Regions from separate parts of the Lactobacillus sp. ESL0680 genome, predicted to be linked through region 2. Evidence: predicted binding sites of a transcription regulator. Region 2 holds the regulator's gene; the other holds the start of a gene.
What was found. The regulator HrcA, encoded in region 2, represses chaperone genes, less so after heat shock. The targets are predictions, from matches to a motif close to TTAGCACTCNNNNNNNNNGAGTGCTAA.
Positions count from the first base shown of each region.

Region 1: the regulator HrcA is predicted to act here: its motif matches at 2,383-2,409, upstream of OZX58_RS06820 (Hsp20/alpha crystallin family protein).

Region 1 is NZ_CP113945.1:1,407,432-1,415,070, forward strand. It holds gene OZX58_RS06805 (CPBP family intramembrane glutamic endopeptidase) at 1-273, opposite strand, end outside; gene OZX58_RS06810 (MFS transporter) at 415-1,761, opposite strand; gene greA (transcription elongation factor GreA) at 1,840-2,301, opposite strand; gene OZX58_RS06820 (Hsp20/alpha crystallin family protein) at 2,511-2,933, shown strand; gene OZX58_RS06825 (C1 family peptidase) at 3,072-4,394, shown strand; gene OZX58_RS06830 (C1 family peptidase) at 4,487-5,803, shown strand; gene OZX58_RS06835 (nucleoside hydrolase) at 5,891-6,829, opposite strand; gene OZX58_RS06840 (ABC transporter permease) at 6,839-7,639, opposite strand, start outside.
Region 2 is NZ_CP113945.1:979,230-986,868, forward strand. It holds gene dnaK (molecular chaperone DnaK) at 1-1,535, opposite strand, end outside; gene grpE (nucleotide exchange factor GrpE) at 1,553-2,143, opposite strand; gene hrcA (heat-inducible transcriptional repressor HrcA) at 2,156-3,205, opposite strand; gene ribF (riboflavin biosynthesis protein RibF) at 3,360-4,289, opposite strand; gene truB (tRNA pseudouridine(55) synthase TruB) at 4,309-5,202, opposite strand; gene OZX58_RS04765 (ribosome-binding factor A) at 5,249-5,611, opposite strand; gene infB (translation initiation factor IF-2) at 5,633-7,639, opposite strand, start outside.

The DNA of each region.
Region 1 (7,639 bases), 430 kb from region 2:
CGCTGTTACCACCAAAGTTAAGCTAATAGTCATACCAAAATTACCAAGCCATGACCCCGAAAAGCTACGGTCAAAAAAGCGCTGCTCGCGATTAAAGCGATAAATGAAGAACAGCAAAACCATTAAAGAAATTAATGCAAATAAGATTAAATCCCAAAGGCGAATTGGTAAATTTATAGTAACCAGCTTAACAGTGCCGGCAGCCATTAAATAGCCAATAAAATAAATAATGTAGCGGATTAAGTTGCCCTCTCTTGATGCTGGTGTATTCACAAAAATTACCTCTATCCATTTGTGTACTCTACAAATTCCATATTATAGCAAAAAAAGACAATTTTATGAAATTTCAACAGATTTTTTCTAATCCATTTCGACCACTTATCATCAATTATAATACATTAAAAACAGCTTTTATTACTTACTCATCGCTTTTTGCCGCATCAGTTTTTCACTTCTTGCTGTATATAGTAAAAAGACAATTGCTAGGCCTGAAGCAAGATACAAAATTGTGTTGCTGGCAATCCAGCCAAATTGATTAACTAAAATCCCAATCAGAGCTGTAGCTAGAGTTTCACCAAAGATATACTGGAAAAAGCCCATAAATCCTGTTGACGCTCCCACGGCAAACTTAGGTACAACTTCATTAATCATTAGGCCCACCAAAGTCAAAGGCGCATAGATCAAGTTTCCCATAATAATTAGAGCCACAATAATTAAAGTATGATTATTGGTAAAGAAATAAACCGTTAAGCATAGTAACACACCAATAACACAAGCGATTGAAACTTGTGCCCGCCGTCCTTTAAGCAAATCCGAAATTGCACCGATAATAATCACTCCCGGAACAGATGCCAATTCGAAAATTCCGATTACCCATTTCGCAACACCGGGATCAAAGCCCTTCGTTTGGACTAAATACGATGGAATCCAGCTTTGAATTCCATAACGTACGAGATAAAGCGACATCGAGGTTAATGTCACCGCCCAAACAAGCTTATTCTTCAAAATATACTTAACAAAAATTTGGATAATACTTAACTGAGTTGAATCAGAAGTTACCGTTTGTCCATCGTCCAAAACGACCTTGTCACCAGTATAAGTAGAAATATCGGGTAACCCCACAACTGCTGGTCGATCAGCTCCTAAAAGCAAAATCAAAATACAAATAATAAACGACACTACTGAGGCTGTATAAAAGACAGCTGGCAATGAACCAGCAAACAAAAAGCTCGCTAATTGCACCACAGCAACACAGATAAATGACCCAGCATTATGGGCTGAAGACCAGATTGAATACATCGTTCCCCTCATTCTTGGTCCCCACCATAACTGAATCATTCGCTGACAGGCTGCCGCTCCCATTCCTTGAGTTACAGCAATCAAAAACATCAAGAGCATCATAATGTATAAATTGCGACTGCTGCCCAAAAAGATATTTAAGACTGCCGACAACAATAACCCAAGCATTAGATAACGGTTGGCATCACATTTATCGGCTAATGCACCCATAAACAGCTTGGCAACACCATAACCAATGCCAAAGCACGACAAAATCAGACCAATATCAGCGGTTGTAAAGTGATATACCTTCATAATATCGTTCTGTTCAGTCGTAAAAACTAGCCTAATGATGTAATACCCAATATAGCCAATGCAAGTTGAAAGTAAAACACCAAGTTGCCGTAACTTATAAGTCTTTCCGATTTTTTCCTGCGGCACTCGTTTTTGAGAATCTGGTCGCGCTAAAATCCACTTAAACATAAATCTTCTCCTCCCCTTGTATTAAGCTAATGATAGCACTATCAGGAAATTAATAATATCTATTTTTTTCAAGCCTGTTTAATCGACTTTAATAATTGTTACTTGATATTCACCAGCAGGTGCCGCCACTGTTACTGTCGTCTTCGCCTTCTGTTTCATAATCGCCTGCCCCAATGGCGAGTCAAATGCGACTTTCCCCTCATCTAAATCTGCTTCCATTCGGCCAACGATGCGATATTCTTCAACTTCATCATCACCAGCAAACTTCAAGGTCACGGTCTTGCCTAAATCAACCTTACCGTCATCAGTTTTCTCCACAATTTCAGCATATTTTAACTGCTTATCTAAGTACCGCAAACGGCTCTGCAAGTGTCCCAAATCACGTTTAGCCTCGGTATATTCAGTATTTTCAGATAAGTCACCTAAGCTGCGCGCTTCCTGCAAAATCTTAATTCGGCGCGGCCGATCTTTTTTCAAATCTGCAATTTCATCCTTGATTTTTTGGTAGCCCTCCGGCGTCATTTTTTGATAATAAACCATTCCAAGATTACTCCTACTTTTTTAAATTTATAATTATCCACAAGCAAAATAACTGATAACGACAGTATTTTTTACCTAAAATTAGCACTCTAAAATTAAGAGTGCTAAATATTTCCATTTTCCTAATCTGCCTACTATAATAATCAGTGTAAGGAAGAAATGAAAGTCTTCTCTACAAATAATTTAATTTTTGAAAGGAAGTTTTTACTATGGCACAAGATTTAACGAATCGTCACAATGACTTATTTGACGCAATGAATGATTGGTTTGACCTTCCACAGAAATTTTTTGATACTAACGAAATGGCAAAATTAATGCAGGCTGATGTTGCCGAAAACGACAGAAACTATGTTGTTAAGGTTGATATGCCCGGCATGGATAAAGAAAAGATTAATTTAAACTATAATAACGGGGTTTTGAGCGTATCTGGCTCGAGAAAATCATTTAAAGATTTATCAAAAGATAGCAGTATTATCCACCGCGAAAGAAGTGCAGGGCACATTTCCCGCAGCTTTAGATTACCAAATGTAGTTGCAAGTGAGATTCATGCAAAGTATGATAATGGTGTATTGACTATCACACTGCCAAAGCAAACTGCCGGCAGTAGTGATAACTCGATTTCAATCGATTAACTTATTATTATATTTGCAAGAAGTCTTAGATAAGTTGCCAATACATGTAATTCTCTAAAACGAGTTCAGCTGTTGAACTCGTTTTTATTTTGTCCTAAAATAATTATTAATAATTAATTAAAAAAGGAGAATTACCTAATGAATCATCAACTTTCAATTCAAGAGTTAGCAAAGTATTCTGCCGACTTTAACAGCGATCCCCAAAATCAGGTTATTGCCCGTGCTGCTCAAAAGAGTGGAATTTTTGCGGCTTCTTATAATGAACAAAAGGCCAGCAATGACTTAAACCGCGTCTTTTCAACAGAATTAGATGTCGGCCAGGTTACCGCGCAACAGCATTCCGGACGCTGTTGGGAATTCGCAGCTCTCAACGTTTTGCGCCACTACTTTGGTAAAAAATATCATGTTAAGGACTTTACTTTCTCACAAAGTTATAATTTTTTCTGGGATAAGATTGAACGTGCCAATATTTTTTATAACCATATTATTGCAACTGCTGACCAATCACTTGACTCGCGAACTGTCCGCAAGTATCTGGCAAGTGCCGGTCAAGATGGCGGTCACTGGCAGCTGGCTGCATCCCTAGTGCAAAAGTACGGTGTTGTCCCTAGTTATGCAATGCCTGAGAGCTTCAACAGCAACAACACCGATGCTTTACAAATGGCTTTAGGCAAAAAATTGCGCAAAGATGCCTTAGTCTTGCGCCAATTAAAGCAAGACGGCAAGAATGAAGAAGTTGCGCAAACGCAAGATCGTTTCTTAAATGAAGTCTACCGGATGACAGCAATTGCTATCGGTGAACCACCTAAGAAATTTGATCTGGAATACCGCGATGATGACAAGAAGTATCATTTGGATAAGGATTTAACGCCGCAAACCTTCTACCAAAAGTATCTTGGTGACCTTGACCTAGATGACTATGTTGTTTTAACCAACTCACCTAACCACGAATATAACAAATTATACGGCTTTTCTGCCGACAACAATGTTGCGGGCTTATGTGAAATCAAGCTGCTCAACGTGCCAATGGAATACTTGGCTACTGCAACCATTCGCCAGCTTAAAGATGGAGAGGCTGTATGGTTTGGCAACGATGTATTGCACGAATTAGACCGACCAAAGGGCTACCTTGACTCTGAGCTTTACCAAATGAACGATCTTTTTAACGTTGACTTAAAGATGAGTAAGGCTGATAGACTGCGCACTGGCGAAGCAAACTTCTCACATGCCATGACTTTTGTTGGTGTTGATGAAGACCAAGGCGAAGTTCGCCGCTGGAAAGTTGAAAATTCTTGGGGCGATCAAGTTGGGAAGAATGGCTACTTTGTAATGAGCAATGACTGGTTTAACGACTATGTTTATGAAGTTGCTGTCCACAAAAAGTACTTGACGCCAGAGCAATTAGCTTTAGCAGAAGGCCCAATTGCTGAAGATTTACCCGTTTGGGATCCATTAGGCTAACAATAAAAAAACCGGGTTCAGTAATTGAACTCGGTTTTCTTTTAGCTTAAAATTAGAGAGTAATTCAAAAAAGATTAAAAAGGAGATCCGATATGGGACACAAATTAACTGTGCAAGAACTTGAACAATTCGCTGACAAGTTTAACGATAATCCAAAAAATCAGGTTGTTGCCCGCGCTGCTCAAAAGAGCGGTGTTCTAATGGCTTCATATAATGAACGTGTACAAGGTGAACTGACACGCGTTTTTTCAACAGAATTAGATACGGAAAATGTTACTAACCAGCAACAATCTGGTCGCTGCTGGGAATTTGCAACGCTAAATATTTTGCGCCACAATTTTGGTAAAAAATACCACGTTAAGAACTTTACCTTCTCACAAAGTTACAACTTTTTCTGGGATAAAATTGAGCGCGCCAATATTTTTTACGACAATATTTTAGCTAGTGCCGATGAACCACTTGACTCACGAACTGTTAGAGCTTATTTGCGTGATGCCGGTGAAGATGGCGGTCAATTCCACATGGCAGCAGCCTTAGTTGAAAAATATGGTGTCGTACCAACTTATGCAATGCCAGAAAATTTCAACACCAATAATACAAACGCTTTTGCCAAAGCCTTGGGCGATAAAATGCGCAAGGATGCATTAGTATTGCGGGAATTGAAGCAAGCTGGCAAGGATGAAGAAATCGAGGAAACACGGCAGCAATTCTTAAGTGAAGTTTACCAAATGACGGCAATTGCTGTTGGTGAGCCACCTAAGAAATTTGACTTGGAATACCGTGATGATGATAAGAAGTATCATTTGGACAAAGATTTAACGCCACTTGAATTTTTGCATAAGTATCTCGGTGACGTAAACTTTGACGACTATGTCGTTTTAACTAATGCCCCAGACCATGAATATGACAAGTTATACGGTCTACCATTTGAAGACAACGTTGAAGGTTCCTACAGAGTTAAATTCTTGAACGTACCAATGGAATATCTTGAACAAGCTGCTGTTGCCCAATTAAAAGACGGCGAAGCCGTTTGGTTTGGTAACGATGTCGGCGAGCAAAGCGACCGTAAACAAGGTTATCTTGATACTAACTTGTATCAATTAGATGACTTGTTTGGCATTAACTCCAAAATGTCCAAGGCCGACCAGCTGCGCACAGGTTCAGCTGCTTCAACCCATGCCATGACCTTGGTTGGTGTCGATGAGGATAATGGTCATATTCGCCAATGGAAAGTTGAAAATTCTTGGGGTGAAAAGAACGGCGACAAGGGCTTCTTCGTAATGACCAACGATTGGTTTAAGCAATATACTTATGAAGTTGTTGTGCACAAGAAGTACTTAACGCCGGCACAAGTTGCCTTGGCTGAAGGTCCAATCACCGACCTGCCAGTTTGGGATACTTTGGCTTAAAACTAAATTTTAGCTTTAGTATACTTAAAAAACGAGATTCGAAAATCGAACCTCGTTTTTTTGTTGATTTAATTTTTTATCTATGCACTACTTACTTTGCTCCAATAATTCGTCAAAGCGCTTGAAGAACAACTCCTTGTTAGCCTTAGTAACTAAAGTGATTTCACGGCCATTTGGATCATCTTCCATTCTTCCTTGAGCAATTCCTGAAGTAATCACTCGAACTTTACGCCGTTCAACTTCAGAAACAACTTCAGGATACAATGCACTAATTGTGGTCAAAACATCCCAGAAATATAGTTGCGCTGTTTGTACCGGCGGATTAACCAATAAGCTGTAGCCTTGACCCACTAAGTCCATTGCTGGATACTTGCGTAAGCTCGCCCAATGCATCCGTAATTCATCAGTCAGCGGTAATTCTTCACTACTTTCAAGACCCACAATTTGCATCGGAATGTGTGATGCTAACACACGACTAACAGCCTGTGGGTCCCAAAAGGCATTCCACTCCTGGCTGCCATCGGCATTAATCATCACTACATTACCGTGGCCATCAAGTGAGCCGCCCATCCAGTAAAGTTTAGCAATTTTACTTTCAATTGTTGGATCCTCATCAAGTGCCCTTGCCAAATCTGTCAATGGTCCCGTCATTACCAAGGTAATTGGCTCTGTTGCACTCTTAAGCTTGGCTATCATGTCTAAATGAGCTGGCAGTGCTGCTTGTTTGGTAATCATCTTGCCTGATTCATTTAAAATTGGCAAATAATTAAAGGAATACGAAGCTGTCCGCCATTCTTGTGGAAACTGGTTAACTGCTCGCGAATCTGACTTGGCAACTTCTAACTTGTCACCACGCAAATTAAAGCGGTCGGTCATCTTCCGGCAAACCTCAACTGCCGGATCAACATAACCATCGGCATCAATCGCACCTACGCCTAATAATTTAATATCAGGTGCCTGCAAGAGCAGTAAATATGAGACTAAATCGTCAATGTTCCCATCATGGTTAAAATAAATTTGTTTCATACAATCTCCTTATTTTGACTTGATATAATTTTGACCATCGGCAGCTGGCGCAACCGATTTACCAAAGAACAATACTAACACTACAATTGTAATCACATACGGCGCAATCTGCATATAAACAGCAGGAATATGGTTGAAAAATGGCAGTTGGTTACCAATAATACTGATACTCTGTGCAAAACCAAAGAATAATGATGCCAGCATTGCTCCAAGCGGATTCCACTTACCAAAGATTACTGCCGCCAAAGCCATAAAGCCCTGACCAACGATTGTGGAAACAGAAAAGTTCCCAGAAATTGCTTCCGCAAAAATAGCACCACCAATCCCGCCAAGAAAGCCGGAAATTAAGACACCAGCATAACGCATCCCGTAAACATTAATTCCCAATGTATCAGCGGCTTGGGGATTTTCACCGCAAGAGCGCAGCCGCAACCCAAAGCGTGTCTTGTAGAGCACCCACCAAAGGATAATGGTCACAATAATCGCTACCCAAGCTGGTGCCGAAGTATTCTGAAAGAAAATCGGACCAATCACTGGAATATTAGCCAAGCCCGGAAAAGAAAAATAACCAAAACTCTGACTGATATTCTCTGTTTGCCCTTTATCATAAATGGCCTTAATTAAGAAAACACCTAACGGTGGTGCCATTAAATTGAGCACCGTGCCGCTGATAATATGGTCAGCGTGAAAGTTAATGGTCGCTACTGCGTGCAGCAGTGAGAACAGCAAGCCAACAATCCCGCCGACTAATGCACCCAGCCACGGCGTGATTTTGCCAAAAGTACCGGCAAAGGTCAGGTTAAATACAAT
Region 2 (7,639 bases):
TGGTCAACTTCATTACGTAAGTCAACTTCTTCCTTCTTCTTCTTGTCCTCTTCGGCATGTTCTTCGGCTTCTTTTTGCATCTTCTTGATTTCTTCATCAGAAAGACCGGATGAACTCTTGATGGTAATCTTTTGTTCCTTACCAGTACCCATATCCTTAGCAGAAACATTAACAATACCGTTCTTGTCAATATCAAATGTAACTTGAATTTGTGGGACACCACGAGGTGCAGCAGGAATATCAGTTAATTCAAAACGACCTAAAGTCTTGTCGTCTTGAGCCATTGGGCGTTCACCTTGCAAAACATGAACGTCAACGGCTGGTTGATTATCTGCGGCAGTTGAAAAGATTTGACTCTTAGAAGTTGGGATAGTTGTGTTCTTTTCAATTAACTTAGTGAAGACACCACCCATGGTTTCAATACCAAGAGATAATGGCGTAACATCAAGCAAGACAACGTCCTTAACATCACCAGAGATAACCCCACCTTGAATGGCAGCACCTAAGGCAACGGCTTCATCAGGGTTGATTGAGTGGTCAGGTTCCTTGCCAGCCCACTTCTTAACAGCTTCTTGAACAGCAGGAATTCTTGTTGAACCACCGTTTAAGATAACTTTATCAATGTCGCTAACTGTTAAATCAGCATCCTTTAAGGCATTGTCAAAAGCAACCTTAGTACGGTCAACCAAGTCACTGGTTAATTCGTCAAACTTAGCACGAGTTAAGTCAGTTTCAAGGTGCAAAGGTCCAGCTTCACCAGCAGAAATGAACGGTAAGGAAATGTGAGTTGATGATACACCAGACAAGTCTTTCTTAGCCTTTTCAGCAGCATCCTTTAACCGTTGTAAAGCCATCTTGTCTTTAGATAAGTCAACACCATTTTCATCCTTGAAGTTTTGGATGAGCCAATCCATGATCTTGTTATCAAAGTCGTCACCACCAAGGTGAGTATCACCGTTAGTTGACAATACCTGGAAGACACCGTCACCTAATTGCAATACGGAAACGTCGAAAGTACCACCACCAAGGTCGTAAACTAAGACTTTTTCATCTTCAGCATCTTTATCAAGACCGTAAGCAAGTGAAGAAGCAGTAGGTTCGTTGATAATCCGCTTAATGTCTAAACCAGCAATCTTACCAGCATCTTTAGTAGCTTGACGTTGTGCGTCGTTGAAGTATGCAGGAACAGTAACAACAGCGTCAGTAACCTTTTCGCCTAAGTAATCTTCAGAGAATTTCTTAATGTATTGCAAAATCATTGCTGAAATTTCTTGAGGAGTGTAGGACTTGTCACCAATCTTAACTTTGTAATCTGCTTCACCCATGTGACGCTTAATTGAAATGACAGTATTTGGGTTAGTGATTGCTTGCCGCTTGGCAACTTCACCAACTTGAATTTCACCATCTTTAAAAGCAACTACTGATGGTGTAGTCCGGTTACCTTCTGGGTTAGTAATAATTTTTGGTTCTTTTCCTTCAAGAACGGCAACTGCTGAGTTAGTCGTTCCGAGGTCGATTCCGATAACTTTTGACATTGATTAACATCCTTTCACTATTGTGCAACAACAACCATTGCTGGTCTTAATGTACGGTCTTTATATTGATATCCTTTTTGTAAAACTTGGACAACGTGGTCCTTTTGATCATCGCTGCTGGCTGCAACTGTTTGTACAGCTTGATGCAGTGTCGGATCAAATTTAACACCTTCAGCCTCAATTTCACTAATCCCGTGATCTTTCATGGCCTTAACTAAAGAATCAAGTGTCATTTGCACACCCTTCTTTAGTTGCTTCGATGCTTCATCATCAACTTCAGTAGCCAAAGCCCGCTCTAAATTATCCATTGCTGGCAAAACGTCCTTAGCTAAAGATTGTGATTCGTACTTAATTAATTGAGCCCGTTCTTTATTATAACGGCCTTGCATATTCTGCATTTCTGCCTGACTACGCAAATACTTATCTTCAAAATCTTTACTATCAGCTTGCGCCTTAGTTAATTCTTCTTGAAGCTTTTGCTCAGGTGTTTTTTCTTGTTTGTTAGCTTCAGTAGTCTGCTCTTTTGTTTCATTTTCTGATTCTGAATTTTCAGCAGTTACTTTTGTTTGATCTAAATCTTTTTCACTAGGAAAATCTTTTTTACTCACAGCTAACCTCCTTTATTTAAATCGGCCGTAGTATTCAAGCAACTTTTTCGCAAGCTCATTTCTAAAATATTCAAGCAAGCCGATTACTTGTGAATACGGCATATTAGTTGGGCCCAGCAAGGCAATAATGCCTTTGCCATGCGAACCAACACTATATTCTGCAGTTAACAGACTGTAATCCTTTAATAACTCGTTTGGTAATTCTGAACCTAAGCTAACTCTAACAGGAAAACGTCCTGAATTGGAAGTTGGCTTATAGGCTTCAAGATTTGCAAGCAAATCATCGTGGTCAACCAGTTCATATAATGAACGGATATCTGAAACATCATTAGTCGAAGAATTATTCAACAAATTGATCTGACCATCAACATATAATTGTTCGCTGGCAGCATCGTTAATGACATCTTCAACTAACTCAATCAGCTCACTAGCATGCTTACTGTTGGCATTTTCACCCAAGGCTTTACTAAGCATCTCCGGTGTAATTTCAGCTAAGCTCTTACCAACCAGTTCATCATTAATCATGCGAACAGCTTTTTCAATTTCATCACCATGAATATTGCGTGGCAAGTGATAAACTTGATTCTGCACGCTGCCATCACTGGTAACCAAAATTGCCATTACTTGCCGACCAACCAGTGGCACAATGCGAAAACCCGTTACAGTCACATCGCGGCTTTCTGGCCCTTCCGCAAAAGCTGTATAGTTGGTTAAATCGGATAAGATTCTAGCTGCTTCCTGAACGATTTCGTTTACTTGATGAAATGGACGGTCAAGCTGATTAATAATCTTAGTGTAAACAGATTCGGGAATCTGCAGCGGCTCAACCAGGTTATCGAGATAATAGCGATAGCCTTCAGTAGAAGGAACTCGTCCACTAGAGGAATGAGTTTTTTCAATCAGCCCTCGATCTTCCAAAACAGCCATTTCGTTCCTGATTGTTGCACTCGATACTTTAATCGGCAACTGACTCATCACCGTCTTTGAACCTACCGGATCATGAGTCTGTGTAAAATCGTTAATGATTGTTTTTAAAATAAGTTCTTGACGCTCGGTCAACATAAATATCGCCCTCACTTTTAGCACTCTCATATCTTTTGTGCTAACAATTATTATGATACTAGCATTTAGCAGAATGTCAAGCCGAGTGCTAAAAATATTTACATTTTCCAGCAATTAAAAATTTCCACCTACTTTTTAAGGTAGGTGGAAGTCTTTATTTATCAGCAAAGTAAGCCTTTATCTCTGCTTCATCATGCGCCATTTGTTTTTTTAATTCTGCAAGATTCGCAAACTTGATTTCGCCTCGCGTATACTTGTACCATTTGATAACCATCTTTTCCCCGTATGCTTCTTGATCGAAGCCAAACAGGTTAGATTCAATAAAAATACGTTTACCTTCATTAATAGTAACGTTGTAGCCAACACTGGTCATAGAATCATACCATTTGCCGCCAATGTTTGTTTTAGTCGCATAAACGCCCACTTTAGGTAAAACCTTGTTCTCAGTCCAAACCAAATTAGCAGTTGGATAGCCCAGCTTGTGACCATTACGTAAGCCGTGGCCAACAATTCCAGACATCACATACGGCGAACCTAAAAGCTGTGCCGCCAGCTTCATATCACCGCTACTAATTGCTCGTCTAATTTCCGTTGAACCAATTTTTTGACCATCATAAGTTTGCTTTGGCACATCAATAATCTTGAATCTACCCTTAGCAAATTTAGGAAAATTCTTCATATTAGCAATATCTTTGGGACCATAAGTGTAATCAAAGCCAGCAACAACAGTATCCGCTTTGAGCCGAACAATAATTTGATCGACAAATTCCTGTGCTGATAATTTACTAAAACCGGTATTAAAATGCATCACAAGTAGGTAATCTACACCTAATTGTTCCATTTTATAAGCCTTTTCATCTAGACTATCAATATAAACAACTTGCGACTTTTGATAAACTTCTTTTGGATGACGATCAAATGTCATTACGACAAGCGGCAATTGCTTCTCACGTGCAGTCGTACGGGCTAATTCAATCAAATGCTGGTGCCCGCGATGAACACCATCAAAAAAGCCTAACGCTAACACAATTTTACTTGGAATTAAATTTTCTTTAACTGGATAAGTTAAATGGATAATTTGCACAATAAGACCTTCATTTCACCTATTCATTTTGCAAGAGCATCAAGTCGGGACGGTACTTTTCTGCATCCTTTTGATAAATTGCCTTAACCTTATTATTGTATCGTAATGCAACCTGATTTGCATCAGTTTCTAAAGCAATCGCGGCGCCATTTTTCACTTTTAGCCACTGATCCGTAGTCAAATCAACTTGCGGATAATTTTTGAAAAAGGCATCAATCGGCTGAATTAGTTGCTCAGCTTTCTCCGGATCGGCAACAATCTCATCCAAGCTAACTGCCTGATTAATGTCAAATCCTGAACTTGCTGTTCGGCGCAGATTACTCATTACAGCTGGAACACCCAGCTTTTGCCCCAAATCATTAACTAATGAACGTACGTAAGTCCCCTTACTGCATTCAATTGCAAAGCTGAATTCTTCTTGGCCTTTTTCCGGATCAAAACTTGGTTGCCCCGTTAAATTATAAGCTAGAACGTCAACTTGTCTTTTAGGTCGTTCAACTTCAATTCCCGCACGTGCATATTCATACAAGTGCTTACCGTTAACACGTACTGCCGAGTAAATCGGTGGTACCTGCTCAATTCGACCAATGAATGATTGCATCCCTTGCTTAATCACATCTGCTGAAATTGGTTCAGTTACATTTTTAGTTGCTAGAGTTTTACCACTAATATCACAGCTATCAGTAGCATAGCCCAAAATGCCAGTACCCTCATACTTTTTGTTTTGCGTATGCATTAATTCAATCAGCTTAGTTGCTTGACCAATCGCAATTGGCAGTACTCCCGTAACATCGGGATCAAGTGTTCCAGCATGTCCAATTTTTTTGATGTGCAAGGCTTTACGCAAATGATACACGACATCAGCGCTCGTCATTCCTTTAGCCTTATCAATTACTAAAATTCCGTTTAACATTTTTTAAACCTGTCTTCATTAAAAAAGCGCCACAAAGGCGCCCTTTTTAATTATTACGATCTGCTTCTTGCTTTTTTAAATCAGCAATTAACTTATCGATTTTACTACCATATTTAACAGAGTTGTCGCGCTTAAAAATCAATTCAGGAACTTTGTAAACCGTCAAAATTTGCCCGAGCAAGTGACGCATCATTCCCTTAGCCTTTTCTAAGCCGGCAGCAGCTTCTTCTTCTTTCTTAGGATTATCAGAGAGAATACTGTAATAAATAGTTGCATATGATAAATCATTAGTACATTCAACCGCAGTAATTGTAACATCATTGACACGCGGATCACGAATGTTTTTCCGCAAAATTTTGGTTAATTCACGGAGGATTTCTCCTTCAACACGACCAATTCTGTGCTTCATACTTTCCTCCCAGTAAAATTACTAATTAGGCTTAACCTCTTGTTGCTCGATTGCTTCAAGCTGATCACCAATCTTAATATCATTGTAGCCTTCAATTGTCAAACCACAATCAAATCCTTGCTTAACGATCTTGGTATCATCCTTAAAGCGCTTAAGTGATGCAACCTTACCTGAGTAAATTACAACACCGTCACGAATTAAGTTAACACTAGAGTCGCGAGTAACATAACCAGAATCAACAAACGAACCGGCAATTGTACCAACCTTAGAAACTTTCCAAGTTTCACGAACAGTCAAGTTACCAACAACCTTATCTTCATAAGTTGGTTCCAGCATACCTTGCATAGCGGCCTTCACGTCATCAATTGCCTTGTAAATAATGCTGTAAAGACGAATATCAACACCATCAGCTTCAGCTTGTGACTTAGCAGTTGCAGTTGGACGAACATTGAACCCAATGATGAAACCGTTAGAAGCACCAGCCAAGGTAACGTCTGATTCGTTTACGGCACCAACACCTGAGTGAATAATGTTAACCCGAACACCTTCAACTTCAATCTTTTCAAGAGATTGTTGCAGAGCTTCTGCAGAACCTTGAACATCAGCCTTTAAGACAATGTCAACTTCCTTCATATTTTCTCTCTTCATTGTATCAAAGAGGTTATCTAAAGTAATATGTTGGACATTTTCACGTGATTGTTGCAATGCTTGTTGAGCTCTTTGTTCACCGACGCTACGAGCCGTCTTTTCATCATCAAAGACAACTAACTTGTCAGCAGATTCAGGCACATCATTCAACCCAGTAATTTCAACTGGCATTGAAGGTGTTGCCTTTTCAATTTGTCGACCACGATCGTTAGTCATTACCCGAACACGGCCAAAGCGGTTACCGACAACGATTGGATCACCTGTATGCAAGGTACCTTGTTGGATCAGTAAATCGGCAACTGGACCGCGACCACGAGAAAGACGAGCTTCAACAACCGTACCAATTGCTTGTTGCTTAGGATCAGCCTTTAATTCCATCATGTCAGCTTGCAGCAAAATCATTTGCAATAATTCATCAACATTGTCGCCAGTCTTGGCAGAAATGTTAACGAAGATTGTGTCGCCACCATAGTCTTCTGGAATCAAGTTGTATTTCATCAACTGTTCAGTAACGTGTTGTGGGTTGGCTCCTGGTGCATCCATCTTGTTAATTGCAACAATGATTGGCACCTTAGCGCTCTTAGCGTGATCGATCGCCTCAATTGTCTGCGGCATAACACCATCGTCAGCAGCAACAACCAAGACAACAATATCAGTTATTTCAGCACCACGTTCACGCATGTTTGAAAAGGCAGCGTGTCCTGGAGTATCCAAGAAGGTAATCAAATGGTCATCAACATGAACTTGGTATGCACCAATCTTCTGGGTAATACCACCAGCTTCATGAGCTGAAACATGAGTATGACGCAAACGGTCAAGTAAGGTGGTTTTACCATGGTCAACGTGTCCCATGATGGTAACAACTGGTGGACGCTTAATTTGGTTCTTTGATTCTTTAGAAGCATCCATCCGCTTGCTGTAAAGAGTATCAATATCTGAAATATCTTCGTGAACCTTTTCTTCTGCATTAATCCCGTATTCAGCAGCGACTAATTCAATCGCATCTTTATCAAGAGATTGGTTTTGGTTGGTCATTACACCAAGCATAAATAATTTCTTAACGATTTCTGCTGGTTCACGGTGCAAAATTTTACCTAAATCTTGCGCATTCATCCCAACTTCGTATACCAAAGTTTCTGGTAATGGACGTTCTTTTCTCTGAGTAGGCTGCTTTTTAGGTGTTTGCTCTACTTGACGACGCTTATTCTTACGCTTACGTCTTTCTTGACGGTCAGAATGGTTATTATTGCCGCCAAAGGTTTGGTTTTTGCCCTTACGGCCAGGTTTACCAGAATTACGTGAAGTATAACCATTACCGCGACGCTTTTCTTCTTTAACTGGTTCAGGACCGGCATTATTAGCAGCTACTGGATGTTCTTG